3 regions of the Caproicibacterium argilliputei genome follow, and region 3 is predicted to be linked to each of the others. Evidence: riboswitches for the same ligand, from Rfam matches in the RefSeq annotation. Region 3 holds a riboswitch; each other region holds the start of a gene.
The links. A riboswitch is a leader RNA that binds a small molecule or an ion and turns the genes downstream of it on or off. The one in region 3 is predicted to bind cyclic di-GMP.

Region 1: another riboswitch for cyclic di-GMP. It lies ahead of PXC00_RS12925 (sigma-70 family RNA polymerase sigma factor); the one in region 3 lies ahead of PXC00_RS07870 (sigma factor-like helix-turn-helix DNA-binding protein).
Region 2: another riboswitch for cyclic di-GMP. It lies ahead of PXC00_RS06515 (VWA domain-containing protein); the one in region 3 lies ahead of PXC00_RS07870 (sigma factor-like helix-turn-helix DNA-binding protein).

What each region holds. Positions count from the first base shown of each region.
Region 1 is NZ_CP135996.1:2,691,590-2,697,406, forward strand. Features, by position in the region: gene PXC00_RS12910 (recombinase family protein) at 1-140, opposite strand, end outside; gene PXC00_RS12915 (SHOCT domain-containing protein) at 233-388, opposite strand; gene PXC00_RS12920 (recombinase family protein) at 402-779, opposite strand; gene PXC00_RS12925 (sigma-70 family RNA polymerase sigma factor) at 1,353-1,766, opposite strand; cyclic di-GMP riboswitch class I at 2,258-2,344, opposite strand; gene PXC00_RS12930 (acyl-CoA dehydratase activase) at 2,489-3,295, opposite strand; gene PXC00_RS12935 (2-hydroxyacyl-CoA dehydratase subunit D) at 3,300-4,532, opposite strand; gene PXC00_RS12940 (4Fe-4S binding protein) at 4,532-5,245, opposite strand; gene PXC00_RS12945 (hypothetical protein) at 5,242-5,640, opposite strand; gene PXC00_RS12950 (2-hydroxyacyl-CoA dehydratase family protein) at 5,690-5,817, opposite strand, start outside.
Region 2 is NZ_CP135996.1:1,341,873-1,347,689, forward strand. Features, by position in the region: gene PXC00_RS06505 (SGNH/GDSL hydrolase family protein) at 1-553, shown strand, start outside; gene PXC00_RS06510 (Crp/Fnr family transcriptional regulator) at 720-1,373, shown strand; cyclic di-GMP riboswitch class I at 1,614-1,695, shown strand; gene PXC00_RS06515 (VWA domain-containing protein) at 1,775-5,182, shown strand; gene PXC00_RS06520 (BsaA family SipW-dependent biofilm matrix protein) at 5,234-5,817, shown strand, end outside.
Region 3 is NZ_CP135996.1:1,604,920-1,610,736, reverse strand. Features, by position in the region: gene PXC00_RS07885 (hypothetical protein) at 168-323, opposite strand; gene PXC00_RS07880 (recombinase family protein) at 320-721, opposite strand; gene PXC00_RS07875 (hypothetical protein) at 841-1,191, opposite strand; gene PXC00_RS07870 (sigma factor-like helix-turn-helix DNA-binding protein) at 1,252-1,701, opposite strand; cyclic di-GMP riboswitch class I at 2,113-2,203, opposite strand; gene PXC00_RS07865 (hypothetical protein) at 2,298-2,567, opposite strand; gene arsA (arsenical pump-driving ATPase) at 2,641-4,377, opposite strand; gene arsD (arsenite efflux transporter metallochaperone ArsD) at 4,522-4,914, opposite strand; gene arsB (ACR3 family arsenite efflux transporter) at 4,938-5,817, opposite strand, start outside.

The sequences.
Region 1 (5,817 bases), 1.1 Mb from region 3:
CGCAGCTTTTCCGGCTGATAACCCAAAACCGGGCGAACGGGTTCAATCACCTGAATTTGCGGCGGTTGAAGGCTTCGACACGCAACCGGCATCTCGTTTCTGCCCGCTCCCGCAGCGGTTTGAGCGTATGCGCTATTCATTTTCACTGTCTCCTTTCTTGTGGGTTCGATACCTTTTTGGTATTAGCACATACACTACCACATGGACGCGGGAATAGCTATCACAATATCCACTAAATCGACCGGAGCACCGGGCGATACTTTTTGACTACGTATTCCTCAGCCTTTTCGTATTCCCGCGAGGTGATTTTTCCCTGTTTTAAAAGGGATACTAGAAAATTTCGAGCCATCCGATATTTGATTTCATTCGTTACCTGTTTCTGTGTCATGGTTGAACGCCTCCTAACCGAGTAATGGAGACGAAAGTTTGGCCTGCCGCTCCACGGAGATTTCTCCTTCCAGCGGAGAGTACACCTTCACGCCGCAGTCGTTGAGCTGTCGGAGAAAGTCAACGGTTTTCGCTGTGTCGCGATCGATACGGATGGCGGAATGAACAATCAAAGCCTCCACTTCACCCGCTTTGGCGGCGGCCATCGCGTCTTTTAGGCCGGCGCGGTTATAATCCAGACCGCTGCTCAAGTCTTCGGAAGCCCCGACAACCTCGAAGTCCATTTGACGTGCATATCCGTCCAGTTTTTCCTTCTGTTTTTTTAAAGCGCCGTGGGTATCCTCCGGCGCGTCGATACGGCAGTAAAGCCACGCTTTTCGTTTTGTATCCATATCGATATCCTCCTTCGCAATTATTGGCTTCATGGCACATGCATAAGGGCAGACGTATCAAAACGCCTACCCTCATGGTATCTGGCATGAAACCGCCAGACTTGTTCTTCGTTTTCGGCTGCTCCTATTCGACACTACTTCCCGGAGCCGGGGCAGTCAATTCAGACCAGCCAGTGGTTAACGTCACGCAAGCGTGACGAATGGCTGCCATGGGACTCTCACCCTCGCCGGGATCTCCGGCGACCGCCCCCATTGCGATGTCTGTGGCTGGACGGAAGTATCATTATAGGCTGTTCCGGTCTTGGCGGTACGATCCACCACGGATCGTTTTCCGGTCAAACATTTCCCGCTCGGCACCTTTGATGCAATCGTTTTGACAGGCAGCTCTGACTTGCCTGCAGGTGGTCTTGGCGTGTTTCCCGACGCCGCTTTCGCTCATCACGCGAAACAGCTAATGTATCTGAACTGCTGGATATAACCGAATGATTTCGGTGTTTTTCAAGGAACACGGGAGAGATAAAAATCCCCCTCACTTCTATAAAGGAAAAAGTGAGGGGGTTGAGCGGATTGTTTTTAATTTTCCATGAGATTTCTTAACTTCAGCAGGATTTTTCTTTTCCTGTCATTAATAGTTTTCTGCGGTACGTTGATTTTTGCGGAGAGATTGCGTTCGCTCAGTCCGTTAAAAAACAGCTCATGGATTAACAGCTTTTCTTCAGAATTCAAGGCAGCAAGGGCTTGCCCCAATTTCTTCAACTGTTCTTGCTGGGTGAGCCTGTCCTCAACGGTAGGCTCATATATGGAAAGTTGAAGCTCCACTTGAACGCCGTCCTCCTGAAAGCGTTCCAGAGAAAGCTCAAATTGACGGGCAACTTTATCCTGATACCGTTCCGCTTCCCGCGCTTTATGGTAAGCGTGATAGACCGCTTTGCTGACTTCGACGCGCTGGTGTTTTACAAGGATCGTATATTTTTTATCTTCCGACATATGCTTGTCCTCCTGATTTTCAAAATTTGGTTGAAAACGAAGGACAAGAAGGCGGCAATCTGCAGCGGGGAATATCCCTTAAAAACGCAAAAAGAGCGCACCAGCGGACATAGTCGTCCGTTGATACACTCTTGTAGATATGTTCGTATTGAACACGTTCTGTCAGTTCGTGTTTGTAACCGCTCTGCGCCCATGCGCAGCATAGACTTTTTTTGACGAGTTACCGATTAAGAAACTATGTAGCAGATAGATGTCCGCTTCATCACGCCCGACCGCTGATAAACAGCGGTCGCCTGAAACTCATAACATATCGAACACGCATAGAAAAGCCCTCCAAACCCGTAAGCTTGGAGGGAAAAAGAAAATGGTTTATTCAGGCATAAAAACTGACCCGCCAAACTTACGTTTTTTTTGTTGGGCGGGTAACGGTTTCCTTTTATACCCATTTATGAAAAGACCTGCCGCAAAAAGGGCAGGTCTAATACGCACTTCACGGTGGCCAGGCTGTCATCATGCGGTTGCACTTTAGACCCTCGGCTTTGCGTCCTTGCCTTTCAGCAAGTTTGCCCTTAGCATTATTTTGTTACTGAATACCACCGACTGGGGCCGATACGTTCGATTTGCAACTGTAAGCCACCTAAAGTATAGGGAACACCATCTTCACATTACCTTCCAGTGAACTACCGGATAGTGCCTTGTGGTTTTCAGTTCCCTCATGACTTTCATGACTTTTTAAATTCTTTTTCAGCATTCCGCATACCAATTAAAGCAGCTCCAATTGCACCGTTGTACTGCGGATAATTGGCTTTATAAATATCACACATCAACTCATCCTCCAGTGCCAGGCGCAGCGCATCATTTTTTGCGCCGCCTCCGGTCATCATCACATCGCCATCCGACTTATATTTACGCGCCATTTTGGCGATACGGTTTGCCATGGCTATATGCATACCTGCAAGGATATCACTTCGGCTTTTCTTTTGAGCAAGAAGAGAGATCACTTCCGTCTGGGCGAAAACGGCGCAGGTGCTGTTGATTTGACAGGGGTCTGTACTCTCTTTCGCAAGCGAAGCAATCTGATCAATGGTAGTTTCCAGAAGATCAGCCACGACCTCCAAGAACTTTCCTGTTCCAGCGGCGCATTTATCGTTCATTGTAAAATTAACGATATGTCCATCGGGGCCAAGGCTGATGATCTTGCTGTCTTGGCCTCCGATATCAATGATCAAGCGCGGATGCACGTTTTCAGGGGCTGTCAATTGTACACCGCAGGCATGAGCGGTGATTTCTGAAATTGTGGCATCTGCGAGGCCGATACTGCGCCTGCTGTATCCGGTTGCGGTGATCACGGCGATATCATTGCGTGTGATACTTTGGCTTGCATAGATCTTTTCCAGCAATTTGCCCGCAGTTTCCTCACAGTCGATGCCTGTTGGAAGAAGTTCAGCGCCTAAAACACAGTTATCCTTTATCAATGCCGCTTTCAGGTATGTCGAACCGGCATCCAGCCCCACATAATAGTTTCCCATGTATTTATCTCCTTTGTTCTATCAATTCAACAAACGCTTCCAGACGGATTTTTACCTGTTCTGCATCCTCGGCGGAGAAATCTGTTTCCACACGCAGAACCGGAATATCAAGCTTATCTGCCAGCTGTTCCACCATGGACAATTCGAAGTCGTAAGGCGTGCAGCCGCGCAGGATATGATAAATAACGCCCTCCGCTTTCGTCTGACGCAGTTTTTCTGTGAGACTGCTGAGGCGATCGTCCGTCTGCTCGAATACCGGACACGTACATGCGCAGACATATCGCGCCGTAAGCGCACGTAAGATGCCGTCTGTACTGTACTCATCAGGAACAACGGGGTCATATAAAAGCCTCCCCGCCATACACGTCTCGTCTCCGACAATCTGTGCCCCCAGACCTTCCATCAAAAACGGCAGTTTATAGTTTGGAAATGTAATGGGAGAGCCTGCGATAAAGATACGCGGCTTTTTCCTTTTCAAAGGCTGCATGGCAGCTGCTTTTTGGGAAAGTCCGGCATTTAGTATTTTCGCGTGCTGCGCCCAGCTTTCCGGCGTATCATAGCAATAGCTGTTCAGCACAGCCATAACCTGTGAACCCGTGACAGGCGGATTGTCGGATGAGAGCAAGCCGTATAGTTTATATGCTTCCTGCTGTGCCGCATTAATGCTTTTGCAGGATTCAATCAGTTTCCGGTTGGAGAACCTGCGGCCCGTTTCTTTGGAAATACTTTTCATGAGAGCATGCATGTTTTGCAGGTTCTGCGCAAAGCGTTCCTCCGACTTATCCATTTCAATCGGCAAGGGAATAACCGGAAGATACTGCGACAAAAGCGCCGCGCTCTTCCGTTTGCCGTCGCAGGTCATCGGCAGCACCGCCAGCCTGCACTGCTGATAGATTGGCATGACGCGCATCGCATGAAATCCCGCGGTTGCTTTCAAGACCGGGCAAGCGTCGCGCGGGACGATCTCGTCTCCGATCATTGCCGCAACGCTGTGCCCAGCGCATAAACGAAGTGGCCTGTAGCCGAATGCGTATATCATTTCATCTGGCACCATCACGCAGTAGCTGCCTATGTACTCGTTGTCATCCTTCTTAAAATCGACAAATGTTCTATTAAGAACATCCGTAAAATATTCAAGCCCATCGGGAATATCCCGCGCGGACGTCAACTGTTTCAGTGAACCAGCCGAAACACGCGAAATATTTCGCTTATAACGTTCTAATGTACGCTCTTCCATTATTTCACCTGCTTACTATTACGTTTGGAGGACAATACCTTTTTCCCAAACAGGGTAAAGGAAAGCACATCCTGCTCCGGGCATGCCTCAATGCATTTCATACAGTAGATACAATCCGAGTGAGTGATATCGGATTTGTTGCGCTCCTCATAAATAGAACGGATATCCATTGGGCAGCATTCAAGACAAGCGCGGCAGTGTGTACACGCGGTGCCGTCCTTTTTAATTTTTCCGAAGCTGATTTTATTGACAAAGCCCCGGAGTGTCCCTAGCGGGCAGTATTTACAGAACGCCCTTTCTTTCAGAAAACAAATTCCCGTTACAATACCGACAATAATGATTTTATAGATACTCATATCTGCGCTGCTGAAGGAAAGGTCGGGCCGTATATACATAACTGGGCGCAGCCCAAAAAACAAAACGCTGGCCAGAAAATATACAAGTATGATCCATTTCAGCGGACGCAAATAGGATTTCACCTTTAATGACACGTGGAACGTCGGAATATGCAGTTTTTTCCGAAGCATTGAAAGTAGTTCCTGATAAAATCCCAGCGGACAAACATAGCCGCACCAGAGACGCCCAAAAACTAGAGCACTGAAGATGCTGAGCAATAAAATAATAATCCGGTATCTGCTTCCAAGGAAAGCGAGCACGGCAGCGGCAATCAGAAGACATGTGATACGAAAAGCTGTAATTTTACGCTGCTTCAATGTGTTTCCTCCTCACTCCGCAGTACCGGAAGCGGTTTAACGCGGTTTTTCTTTTTTCTGTAATAGACTGTCATGCCTCCCGATGTCAACACGGCAATACCCAAAATAGAGGCAACATTTTCGATACGCTTGAGCGTCTTAGCCTGCATAGCGGTTTCGTTTTGATTACCGCCGTTTGGAATTGTCGTGCTTTCGTCGCTTTGAGTAGTGCTGCTAACGGGAGTTAATGTCCGGCCTGCTGGATTCTGCGCAAGATTTGCTTTGACAGCGAAAAAAACGATTGTAACAAGAATGGCGGCAATCACGATGGTTATTATTCCGCGGTGTGCTTTTGCCGCTTTTGTTTTTTCCATAACTTTTCGATGCAGTTCTTGTAAAAGAAAGCTGAATGACATAAGTTCCTCCTTAATCGCTTTGAGTTTATAAACTGGTGAGTATTCATTTTCATATTGCTGCGGACAGTCTTCCGGTCTGCATCAGCAGTTCAGAAAAAGCTTCCAGGCGAATTCTGATCTGTTCGATATCGGCATTCGTATAATCCGTTTCAATGCAGACGAACGGAATCCCCGCCC
Region 2 (5,817 bases), 260 kb from region 3:
TTTTCTTTCCAGCTGGGACGGCAATCCGGCGTGCAACATTCCACAGTATTATGAGCAGGTTTGCGGAGTCCTGCAGGGAACGCATAATGCCGCTTTAGGTGCTTTTGCTCCTTATGATTTTGCCGGCTGGCAGCCGGATGTGGTTTCTATCTGTTTGGGTGCGAACGATGCCTCTGCGTTTGGCAAGCCCGCGGTTTATCGGGACGAAAAGGCCGGGCGGCTTTTTGCGCAGAAACAAAATGCAGACGGCACGCCGGAGGCTGCGTCCCGCGCTCGTTTAGAAAGCGCCATTACGGCATTTGGCAGAAAGATTCGACGCTGCAATCCGCAAGCGCACATTCTATGGGTCTGCGGGTTGCTAAAGACAGAGATTGACAGCATCCTGCGCGAAGCGGTCGAAACTTATGTGGCAGAGACAGCAGACAAGCACACCTCCCTGTTTATGCTGCCGGTTGCGGATACTGCCACTATGGGCTCCCGCGAGCATCCGGGCTATGCGTGTCACAAAGCAGCGGCAGAGCAGTTAGCTGTGGAAATCAAGCATTATTTGTAAACGCATCTCTGCGGCAGTCTGTCAAAACAGTTATCCGAAAAATCGGAGCAAATCGAAACAAGAAGGATTTTTCACACAAGGTCTGACAGACCGCCGAAAAAGCAAAATGATGTTCCAATGCAGCCCCGCTGGGGCGGCGTTGGAACTGGTTTGGGAGGAGCCTGTTATGAATGCGGAAAATCTTTTGTCATTTGAGGACATCCCCACGCTGGAGCGTGAGCAGATTCAAAGGAACGCAGCGGTGATTCCGGTGCAGGCCGGTTCGCTGAATGTATCAAAGGTTGCAAAAAAATACCATATTCTTGCGGTTGCGCAGGGGTGTGTGCGGGTTTATTTGCTGGCAGAAGATGGCAAAGAAATTACGCTTTGCCGGATGACACAAGGGTCGTTTTGCGAGTACATACCGGAAACTTTCAGCGTGGAAGCTCCACAGTATGAAGTCTTGTGCCAGGCAGAGCCAAACACAGCGCTTTTCTGTATTCCGGCACACCTGCACCGCTGCCTGATGAATGCCTCGGTGCCCTACTTGAAATGCCAGATGCACCTGCAGCGCAGGTGCTTTTCGCGGGTGATCGCACTGCTGAATGAAATGCTTTCCCGCCGGCTGGAAAGCCGCGTGGCGTCGTTCCTTTTGGAAGAAAGCCGTCTGCAGGGGACTGCGCACCTCAAGATTACCCATGAAATGATTGCTCGCCATTTAGGCAGCGCACGCGAAGTCATTACCCGCGTGCTGAAAGATTTGCAGAAAAGCGGTGCTTTAGCGCTTCACCGCGGTTCCATACAGTTAACAGATATCAAAAAATTGCAGGAAATCCTATAAACTCTCATTTGGCGGAGAAGACTTCACAAAGACGGATTACAAGCTGTGCATATTGCGCGCACAAAAAAGGAAAATCTAATTTATTTTTTGCATTTCGGAAAAATGAATCACCACTTCCCACAAATCGAAAGGGAAACAGCCATTTGCGTAACTTTGTTACATACAAATTAGCAAATTTGTGGTACGATATCTTTGTCACCAAGATACAACATCTGCCAGAAGTGCAGAACCTGTACAGCAAATTTGTAAAAGCAAAGCCGATGAGAATCGGTGACGCAAAGCTATAGGGCCCCTCACCAAGAGGCGGCAGCCAGTTGCCAAAACAGAAACGATTTTTTGTCGTTTTCATGTTTTGGCTTTTTTCTTGCTTATTTTCAACTGGAATAGGGGGTGGGCGGCGTATGAATCTGTGCAAAATCAAAAGAATGGGCGGCAGGCTGAAGCGCTTCCTTTGCATGACGCTGAGCCTTTCTGTCCTGTTCTGTACCGTGTCCGTTGCTTTCGCGGGCACTTCCGCCCATGCAGCCGATTCCGAATCAGAGCTGACACCGCTTTCGATTGCCGAGGGACTGGGCAATGCGCGCTATTTCGGCATTGTCGCCAACACCCTTTCAAATCCAAATAACTTGAATGTAGAAGCAAACTTGGCGGTACAAAATTTTACCGGCAGCTATGGGGAAGTCGGCAACACGCATAACTGGAGTCAGGACACCGGTTCTTCGGCAGGCTCCGCCGTTTTAAACCTTACAGTACCGAAAGGGAATTACGAATTTTGTGTTTATCAGGATGAAGCAGCAAAAACAGCGGTCGGGCAGCCATTCTGGGTGGAATCCACTCAAAAAGAGACCGTGCAGAAAACGATTACAGGGCTGAAGCCGGGACAAACGTATTATGTGTATTTGCTGCAGAATGGAACAGCGAATACAAAGGTCGGCACAAAGTTTCAGGTTGCGGCTGGCTCGGATTCGGAAAAGTATGCAAATATAAACTACATAGAAGACTTTGACGTCACAAATGGCACAACTCTAAAAGTGAAAGATATTTCTCAATCTTTACCCGGCAAAGTGTATTTCGGCAGTCAAGTGCAGTTGAACGGTCCCGACAATCCGGGTGGAAACAAAGGCTCTGCAGTTGACAAGAAGAGCAAGTGCTTTCTAGCAATCGACCAGCTTTCAGCTGTGACAAATGAAAAGTTTCCCGTTGAACTTGGTACAGAAAACGGTTCATTTGCAAAAAAAACTTTCGACCAATTAAATAGCCTGTCGCAAAAACTAAGCAAGGTGTCGGATTCCTCAAAGGATGCGGCAGTAAAGGTGCTGAATATAACGCCGGAATCTTCATGGCGGTGGGATGGTTCCGAAACTGTTTCTGCGGAGCAAGTCCATCAGGATTTTAATGAAGTGCTTAATTACTCTAACTGGAACGACCTCGCAAATGATGGTGTTTCTCTCGAAAACTCCCAGTATTTAGTAATCAATCTCCACCTGCCTGCGGGCTGCAGTTCCGTTGAACTGCCGCAGGTAACCATCGGCGGCATCAATGCGGGTTCCGGATACAACGCCATTGCCCGACGAATCTTGTGGAATTTCTGTACGGATTCGGGAAGCCTTTCTGGAAATTTGCAGATTTTATCATCTCCGCAGGCCGGCGTGTTGGGAACACTCCTTGCACCCGAGGCAAAAATCACCCTTCAGGATTGCGCTGTTACCGGTGCGGTGTATGCCAACACCGTCACAGTCCAATGCGGCGGCGGTTTAAAATGTGCGACATTTCAGGCCGGAAGCACAGCGGAAGCCGCGGTGACTGTGCCGGATCCAACCGTGCAGGTCACGTTCAACAAAACAGCGAAAATGCTTTCAGATGGTCGGACAGCCCAAATTACGCTAAGCCGTTCCGGCCGGATTCAGAACTACACGTCACAGCGAGATGCCGAAGTTATCATGATGATGGATCGTTCCACCAGTATGAAACTTTCGGTGGATGGAAAAAAGCACGCCAACGATACAAATTTACTGGATGATGTGGGAAATCCGGATTACAAAATATTTGCGAAGGATTCGAGGCTGGCACTGCTTCAGGGCGCGACACAAAACTTCTTAACAAAACTGACAGAGTGCAATTCCAAGCTATCACAAAATAAACAAATACCGGTGTCAGTTGGCACTTTTTGTTGGAGCAAAGATGCTATTAATGGGGATTCTAATTATTACAAAGATGACCCGATGAATACAGCGGATTATAATCTCATTCATAATTCGGATGGTACGAGGAATAAGGACTATGCTAAATACACACCGAAAGGAACAGCGTTTCAGGGGACTTTTTTGAACGCCTTTACAACTCCTGTAAGTGCCGCAGCGCAGGTTTCCAAAATTTATCCCGCCCCATATACCTGCCTGGACGCAGCGATTGATTTGGTGGCAGAAACGGTACAAGCGCACGCTAATGACGGTAAGCGAAAGTTTGTGATTTTTATTTCTGACGGGGAACCCAATGGACCGAATGTGAAAAATGCAAGTGCCGCGGCGCAGCGCATGAAAGAAAAAGGGCTTTCTGACCGCAGTGATACTTCCATTTACAGCGCCTTTATCGGCAGCAGTGAGGAAGGCGAAGCGACTATGAAAGCATTGGCCAGTCAACCGGAAAATTACTTGCTGGTTCAGGATGAAGACGGTTTAAACAATGTTTTTCAAAAGCTAGAAGAGGGTGTACTGTCTTATGCTTTTGATAACAGTACCACGGTGACCGATACGCTGCCGAATTATCTCATGCTGACAGATGCCCAACAGAAAGCCATCGAGCAGCAGGGCGGCACAGTTCAAGTGGATTCTAAGGGCCAGACCACCATTACATGGAAAAACTTATCCCTCAGCCAAGCTTCGCAAGACATTACATTTGAAGCAACTGCCAAGAGTGATTATTTTGCAAGTCCGGACGGGCAGACTGTGCCGACCAATGTGTCCGCATCGCTGACTTATACGGATCCGGTTACGAAGAACGTACAAACGAAAACAACCGATTCTCCACAGGTCACAATTTCCGGAACGGCTGCGCTTACCGGCGGGGAGCAGACGATTGCACGCGGCGAAAAAGTGGATTTAACGAGCCTGTCGGCATTCAAAAATTCCAACAAAGCGGTTTATGGTACGGGAGATGTGGCGGGCTTTACAACGACACCCGGTACCCTGACAGGCTTTACATGGGAAATTTTGGACACGGATAAAAAAACGGTTTTGGCAACATCAGAAAACGGGAAAAAGTGGAAAAATAAAAAGGGAAAGCAAGTCCAAGTTTCCCCGACAGAAACAACAACCTATTATTTACGCGTTTATAACAAAAACCTTTATAAAAACGCAAAGAGCTGTGTGGTGGAAAAAGACTTTGATCAGACGGTGCCGCTAAAAATTATGGTTCCGTGCACCGGCAGCATCACCATTCAAAAAACATTAAAAGAGGGAAAAGGAAGTCTGCAGAAAGCGTTTACCGTGCAAGTTCGCTGCGCTGAAAATGGATACGCAGTGGATTTGCCGCTGACGGCAGGAACAATAGGCGGCTTGCAGCTGTCTCATCTGCAGCCCGGTACTTATACCATTCATGAAGTGGTTCCGCAGGATTACCGGTTTGTCAGTGCACAGGGAGCCGACGCGGTTCAAGGCTCCGCCGATACCTATCAGGTAACAATTTCTGCGAAAAGTCTGGAACACACGGTGACGATTACCAATCAGTATCAGCCGCCGTCCTACTACCACGGCAGCGATTCCGTGAGCAATCTGTTCCAAACGGACAGTTCCCTTACGCAGGCTTCATAAAGCGCACAGCAACTGCAATTTGTGCGGGAAAGGTGGGTGAACACCAAGTTCATGACAATGCAGATAAAAAGGCACCTAAAAATTGTCGCGGCACTTTGTGCGGCAGTGGCTGTTTCTGCTGCAGCAGTGGGTTCTTCTTTTGCGTGGTTTTCAAAAAATGCGCAGCAAGCAAATACATTTCACGTTGCGGCGAGTCATGTATCTGTTACGGAAGTGTTCAATCCGCCCAAGGACTGGAAACCAGACGAACCGGTTACGAAAAAAGTTTCCTTTACAAATGACGGTCAAGTGGATGTATACATTCGCGTGCCGGCTCCTGCAGAAACCTGGACAGCCGCGGACGGCAGTTATTTAAGCAGCCAGTATCTCGGTGCAGATAAGAAAACGCATGATGTAGCGCAAAAGCACTTTACAAATGCATGGAATCAGCAGTGGGTGAAAAGCGGCGATTATTTTTATTACTGTAAGATACTGAAAGCCGGTGAAAAAACAGAAATCATTATGGATTCTGTTACCCTTGCAACCGATCTGCCGGATGTGAAAGCTTATGCAGATGCGCAGTATCAGCTGAAATTTACCGTGGAAAATGTGCAGGCGCTGCCGGAGGCGGCAAAGGAAGTCTGGCAAATGCAGCC
Region 3 (5,817 bases):
TTTTGTGTGAGAGACCGGACACTTGATCTATTCAATTGTCAAGGAGCAGTTGGCTTTTTGCCAACGCCATTATCTCACACAAAGCAGGGAAAAGCTATATAAATAGCTGATTTTTCGCATATTACATATTACATTAGAAAAAACCGCCTTTAAATTGTATTTTGGGATTATGCTGTCTTAATTACGTAAGCATTTATCAAAGCCTTTTTTATGAAATCAGCCGCTTCCTTGTTCGGCTCCGCAGTAAAAAACAATGTGACAGATATCCCGTTTATTTGTATCTCTATGGTTTCTGTCTTTCTATCCAACTGTTTTGTTTTCATGACGGGACCTCCCCTTTCACGTCCATCGTGAGCCTATGGATCGCATGGATGTCTTTGAACAGCCCGATTTCGCCTTCCAGGGGTGAATAAAGCCTGATATTCGATTGTTCCAGCTTCCGGAGAAAATCCAGCGTTTGTGCCGAGTCTCTCCCGAGGCGGCTCAGTTGTTTTACCAATAAGACGTCCATCCTGCCTTGTTCAGCGACATGTTCGACTTCAATCAGGCCGGGGCGATTATATTTCAGGCCGCCTCCCAAATCCTCGGAACAGCCAACAACGATGAATCCCATCTGATCCGCATAGTCATAGAGTCCTTTTTTCTGGCCTTTCAGCATACCGTGGGCATCCTCCGGCGCGTCAATGCGGCAATACAGCCACGCTCTTTTTTTCTGTTCCATATAAAGCCCCCTGTTTCTGAATGATGCGGTTTGACCTCACAAGGGCGCGGCAGGGCGCAATTGTCCTGCCGCGTAGTTTCTAAGTTCAAACAACTTGCTTGTTCTTCATTTCAATGCTTCTATTCGGCACTGCTTCCCGAAGCGAGGGCGGCGGCATAAACGGTTTGCCGGTCAGGCAAACGCCATAGGAATTTCACCTCTCCCAGGATCTCTGCGAGCCGCCCCCATTGCTTGAATCTGTGGCTGGACGGAAGTAGCGTTGGCACTGTCCGTTTCATTGCGAAACAACCCACCGCAGGCTGTTTTATAACCGGGCTTTGCCGCTCGTCGCCTTCGATGCCATCGGTTCGACGGATGTCTGTCACCCATCCGCAGGTAGTCCTGGCGCGCCCGTCAATGTCGCTGCCGCTCATCACGGCCGGACAGCTCATGTATTTATGCTGCCGGATATAAATTTTTTCAAAGAACAAAGAAGAGGAAACCCCCTCACTTATTTCCACGTTGAGCGAGGGGGTTGAGCGGAAAAATTTTCACTTTTCCATAAGTTTTTTTAATTTCGTCAAGACTTTTGTCTTTCTGTCGTGGATCGTCCGCTGAGGTATACCGGTTTCTCTGGATAGCTGACGCTCGCTTTTGTCTTTGAAAAACAAAGCGGCGATCAGTAATTGTTCCTCCGGAGCAAGACTTTTGAGGCAGTTCAGCATCTTTTCGATCATCACAGCTTTCACCGCGGCCTCGTCCACACTCTCGCCTGCAGCGGCGAACTGCCTGTTTTCTTCCAGAAGCCGTTCATAGGAGTCCTCCCGGCTGGGGATGTATGTAATGGTGCCGCCAGTATAATCGATCCTGCACCGTTCGACTTTGATGTCGTACTGCTGGTACTCCATCAGGCGGTCGCTTCTCTCCAAGACCTCAATGATCTCTTTGCTCACGTCGGGATATTTTTCCCGGTAATTTTCCTTTTTCTGATACTTCGCCATAGGCTTGTCCTCCATTTCGTGATTGTTGAAATCCGGAAATGAAGAACAAGCGGAGGAGATCGGCAATGCCGATTTGGCACACTTCTACGAGAAGAAAAGGGCTTAAAATCGAAACTGTTCTTTAACGGTCGAGGCAGAGTTTTTGTTGTCGAAAATAAAAAATCAGCACTTTGCCGTCCCGGGCAAAATGCTGATTTTTGAATATATTTAGTTAATGGAGGCGAGTCTGTACGGAATTCGCCGTCTTTATTTCAGCCTCCGGAAGAGGAAGGAGTAAAGAATACTCATGGTTTCCCCTTTCGCCAAGGAACATAGCAGGGCCATAAATGATCTTTGCTCAAATTATCCGTTAGAAGCTATGAAAACGATGAAAGCCTGGCCCGTAAAAGGACAGGTTTACAGGTTGCGACTTCCGGCAGCCAGGCTGTCATAGCGCGCTTTACGCACTTTAGACCCTATGGCTTTGCGTCCCCATCGTTAAATGGGTTTGCCCTTGGCTTGACTCTTTTGTTGTTTTAACGTCTTTTGGCTTGTGCTTCCGTATGATAGGCGCACATGACTTGCAGGGAGTGGGGGATTCTATATTACTGTTTCCATCAACAGCAGCATGACTGATCGTCCTGAATGGTCAACTCACCATTTTCCGCTGCAAGTGTCACAACCTCTGTCCTTGTTTGAGTCTGGTCATCCATCATAACAGGGACCCCGTCAATGAAGATGGACTTCTCGCCTCCTTGTAATTTGATCAGTTCAAATTGCAAGGAGGTGCCGCAGCAGGATTGCTGCTGTGATACTTTTAAACAGTCACAATCATTGGAATCAAATGCCGCCTGAATCAAAGATTTTGCTTCTTCTGTAATTTTCATCTTTCATTTCTCCAGTTCTATTATTTTATGATATCTTTATAATGACACCATCGTCCAATTGGAAAGTGCTGGCTTATATTGTAAGCAGCTTATCTCCTTTGATTTCCTCAGCACTCCATGCAATTACCGCAAAATTCCCCTTAGAATGTTCATCCACCTTGTTGATCCACTCGATTTCGTTGCTCACCTTTGCGGAAAGTATTTGATTTGTTGTACCGGTCCGATAGAAGGACGAATTGATGACCCACCATTTCACTTCGATGCCGGCGCGCTTTAAATCTTCCTCCAAGCGCAGTGCTTCATAGACGGGCGTATCCTCGGCCAAAGTCACAATAATGACCTCGGTTTCATCAGGATTGCGGAGGCGCGGCAGAAGCTTCCGTGCGGATTCGGGGATTTCGCCCTGGGAGCGTTTGATCTCCTGATTGTAGCTTTGTGTGGAATCCAGCAACAAAAGGGTATGTCCTGTCGGAGCGGTATCGATCACGACGGTCTGGTTTTCCGCTTTCTCTACAACTTCGGCAAAAGCCCGGAATACCGCGATTTCCTGCGTACAGGGAGAACGTAGATCCTCCTCGATATAAGCGATATCATCAGCGGACATGGTCTTTTTTGCCTTGGAAAGTACTTCTTCCTGATATTTTTTCAGTTCGGCTTGTTCATCAATACGGCTCATGGTGATGCCGCTGGCCTCGCTGATTACAGATTTCAGGTGTCCGGCCGGGTCCGTCGTAGTCAGATGAACCTTCCTTCCTCTTTTTGAAAGGCCCAGTGCAATCGCAGCCGCAACAGTGGTTTTCCCGACACCGCCTTTCCCCATGGTAAAGATGACCTTTTTATTCGTGCGATACAGATCGTCAATGACATCTTCCAGATGAGGAATCGATTTAGCCCTGACTTTTTCATCGCGGACCTTATACTGATCCTGGGTCAGAAAAGCCCTGACATTATTAATTCCGGTGATGTTATAAGCCCGCAGCGGAATTCGGTATGTGGCCAAATTTTTCAAACCTTGTGGTATACTCCGAAGCGCATCCTGTTGTTTCCGATACAGGCTCTCGGAAACGCTGTCGTCATAGGAAGTCAGCACGCCGTTGATCACCAGTGTCTGATTTTTGATTCCGATCTCCGCCAGTTCTCTGGATGCCCGTTCCGCTTCTTTCAAAGGCGCTTCTTCCGGACGTGAAACAAGAATCAGCGTCGTCAGCTTTCCATCGGACAGGGTTTCAACGGCTTTTTTGTAAACTGCTTTTTTACTTTCCAATCCCGAAAGCTGGCCTAAACAGGAAGCCCCGTGTGTGTTTTCGCTGATGAAATTACTCCACGCAGACGGCAGTTGCAACATCCGGAGGGTATGCCCTGTCGGGGCGGTGTCAAACAGGATATGGTCATATTCTTTCTGCACCGTTTCATCCGTAATGAATTTTGAAAATTCATTAAAAGCAGCGATCTCTACCGTACACGAACCGGATAGCTGTTCCTCCATATTTCTGATTACAACATCGGGCAGCTTGCCGCGATAAGGATCGATGACACTTTCTCTGTATTCAGCTGCTGCCTGTATAGGATCAAGATTAGAAACAATCAAATTGGGGACCTCTTTAATTGCAACCCCTTTGTTTGTAAGCTCCGTATGGAAAACGTCCTGTAAATTCGAGGCGGGGTCCGTGCTGATTAAAAGGGCCTTTTTTCCGCTATCCGCAAGGGTAACGGCCGTAGCACACGCCGTCGATGTTTTTCCAACTCCACCTTTTCCCGTGTAAAATAGATATTTTGTCAACCTGATCGATTGTGGATTAAAATTCTCCATGATGATAACCTCCAATTTTCGATAAAAAGATAAGGAGCATCCTCGTCCCTTGTGAAAAATTCACATAACTGATTCGGGAAGATATGCTCCTATCATCTTGTTAAAAGTGCCAAATCTCTTTCTCAGCAGAAAGTATGAACCAAATCAGCAGCACTTTCCTCCCGAGCAACCGCATCCGCCCGACCTTCTCGGAGTGACCTTGACAGTCTTCGGCTTTCCGCCGAACAGAGTTTCCGGAACTCCGAGCAGGTCGGCGAACTCTTCATTGGTCGGATACCGGCCCGCAATCACGATTTCTCCGTCCAAAACAGTGACGGGCAGCCCATCAACGCCCTTTGTGTTGATAAAGTGGTTGACGGCCCTGTTGCTCATGAATTGCTGCGGCGCGCTGGACAGATTAAATCTTTCGACCGTAACCCCGTTTTTCTTGAGCGTGTTCAGCACGGTGGAAACCCTGAGCAGTTCGGGGTCGACCCCAACGCCGCACAGCCCGGTCGGGCAGCACATGGCAGGCTCAAAAATCTGCATTTTTTTCATATCAGACATCTCCTGAAATAAAATTAGTTGTGAACGGCAGGTTTAGAATGCCAGCCTTTGTAATACCAGTCTTTGGTTTTCGTAATGATTCTGACAAGCATCAGCATCACAGGGACTTCCGTAAGGACGCCGACGGTGCAGGCCAGCACGACCGGCGAGTTTGGGCCGAACAGCGAGATTGCTACCGCGACTGAAAGTTCAAAGAAGTCGGAAGCGGCAATCAGGGATGCCGGCGCCGCTATATTGTGCGGCTGTTTTGTCCATTTGCACAGCAAATAGGTAAACGTAGAGGAGATAAGATTCTGGAGGATCAGCGGTACGGCAATCATCAGAACATAAAGCGGTTTTTCCAAGAGAATGTTGCCTTGGAATGAAAAAATGATGATTAAAGTCAGCAGCAGGCCCAGCGTCGTTACATTGTCAAACTTGGAAACGAATTTTTCATTGAAAGCCGTTTCTCCCATTTTTTTGATCATTGTAACTCGTGTAACAGCGCCGCCGACCAAGGGGACCACGACGAAAAGCACGACTGAGAAAACAAGGGTATTCCAGGGGATCTGAACGTTGTTTACGCCGAGCAGGAAAGAAACCAGTGGGACAAACAGAACAAGAATCAGCAGATCATTGACCGAAACCTGTACAAGGGTGTGCGCCGGGTCGCCTTTGGCGAGATTGCTCCAGACAAACACCATCGCAGTGCAGGGAGCCGTCCCCAACAGGACCGCGCCTGTAACAAAATTTTGCGCCAGGGCGGCGGGGATAAAGGCGCTGAATACGATTTTAAGAAAGAGAGTCGCCAGCCCCAGCATCAGGAATGGTTTGATCGCCCAACTGCTCCCGCTCGATATGAGGATACCGAGGGGATGCTTTCCCACGTTTTTGATGGATTGGAAATTGATCTTC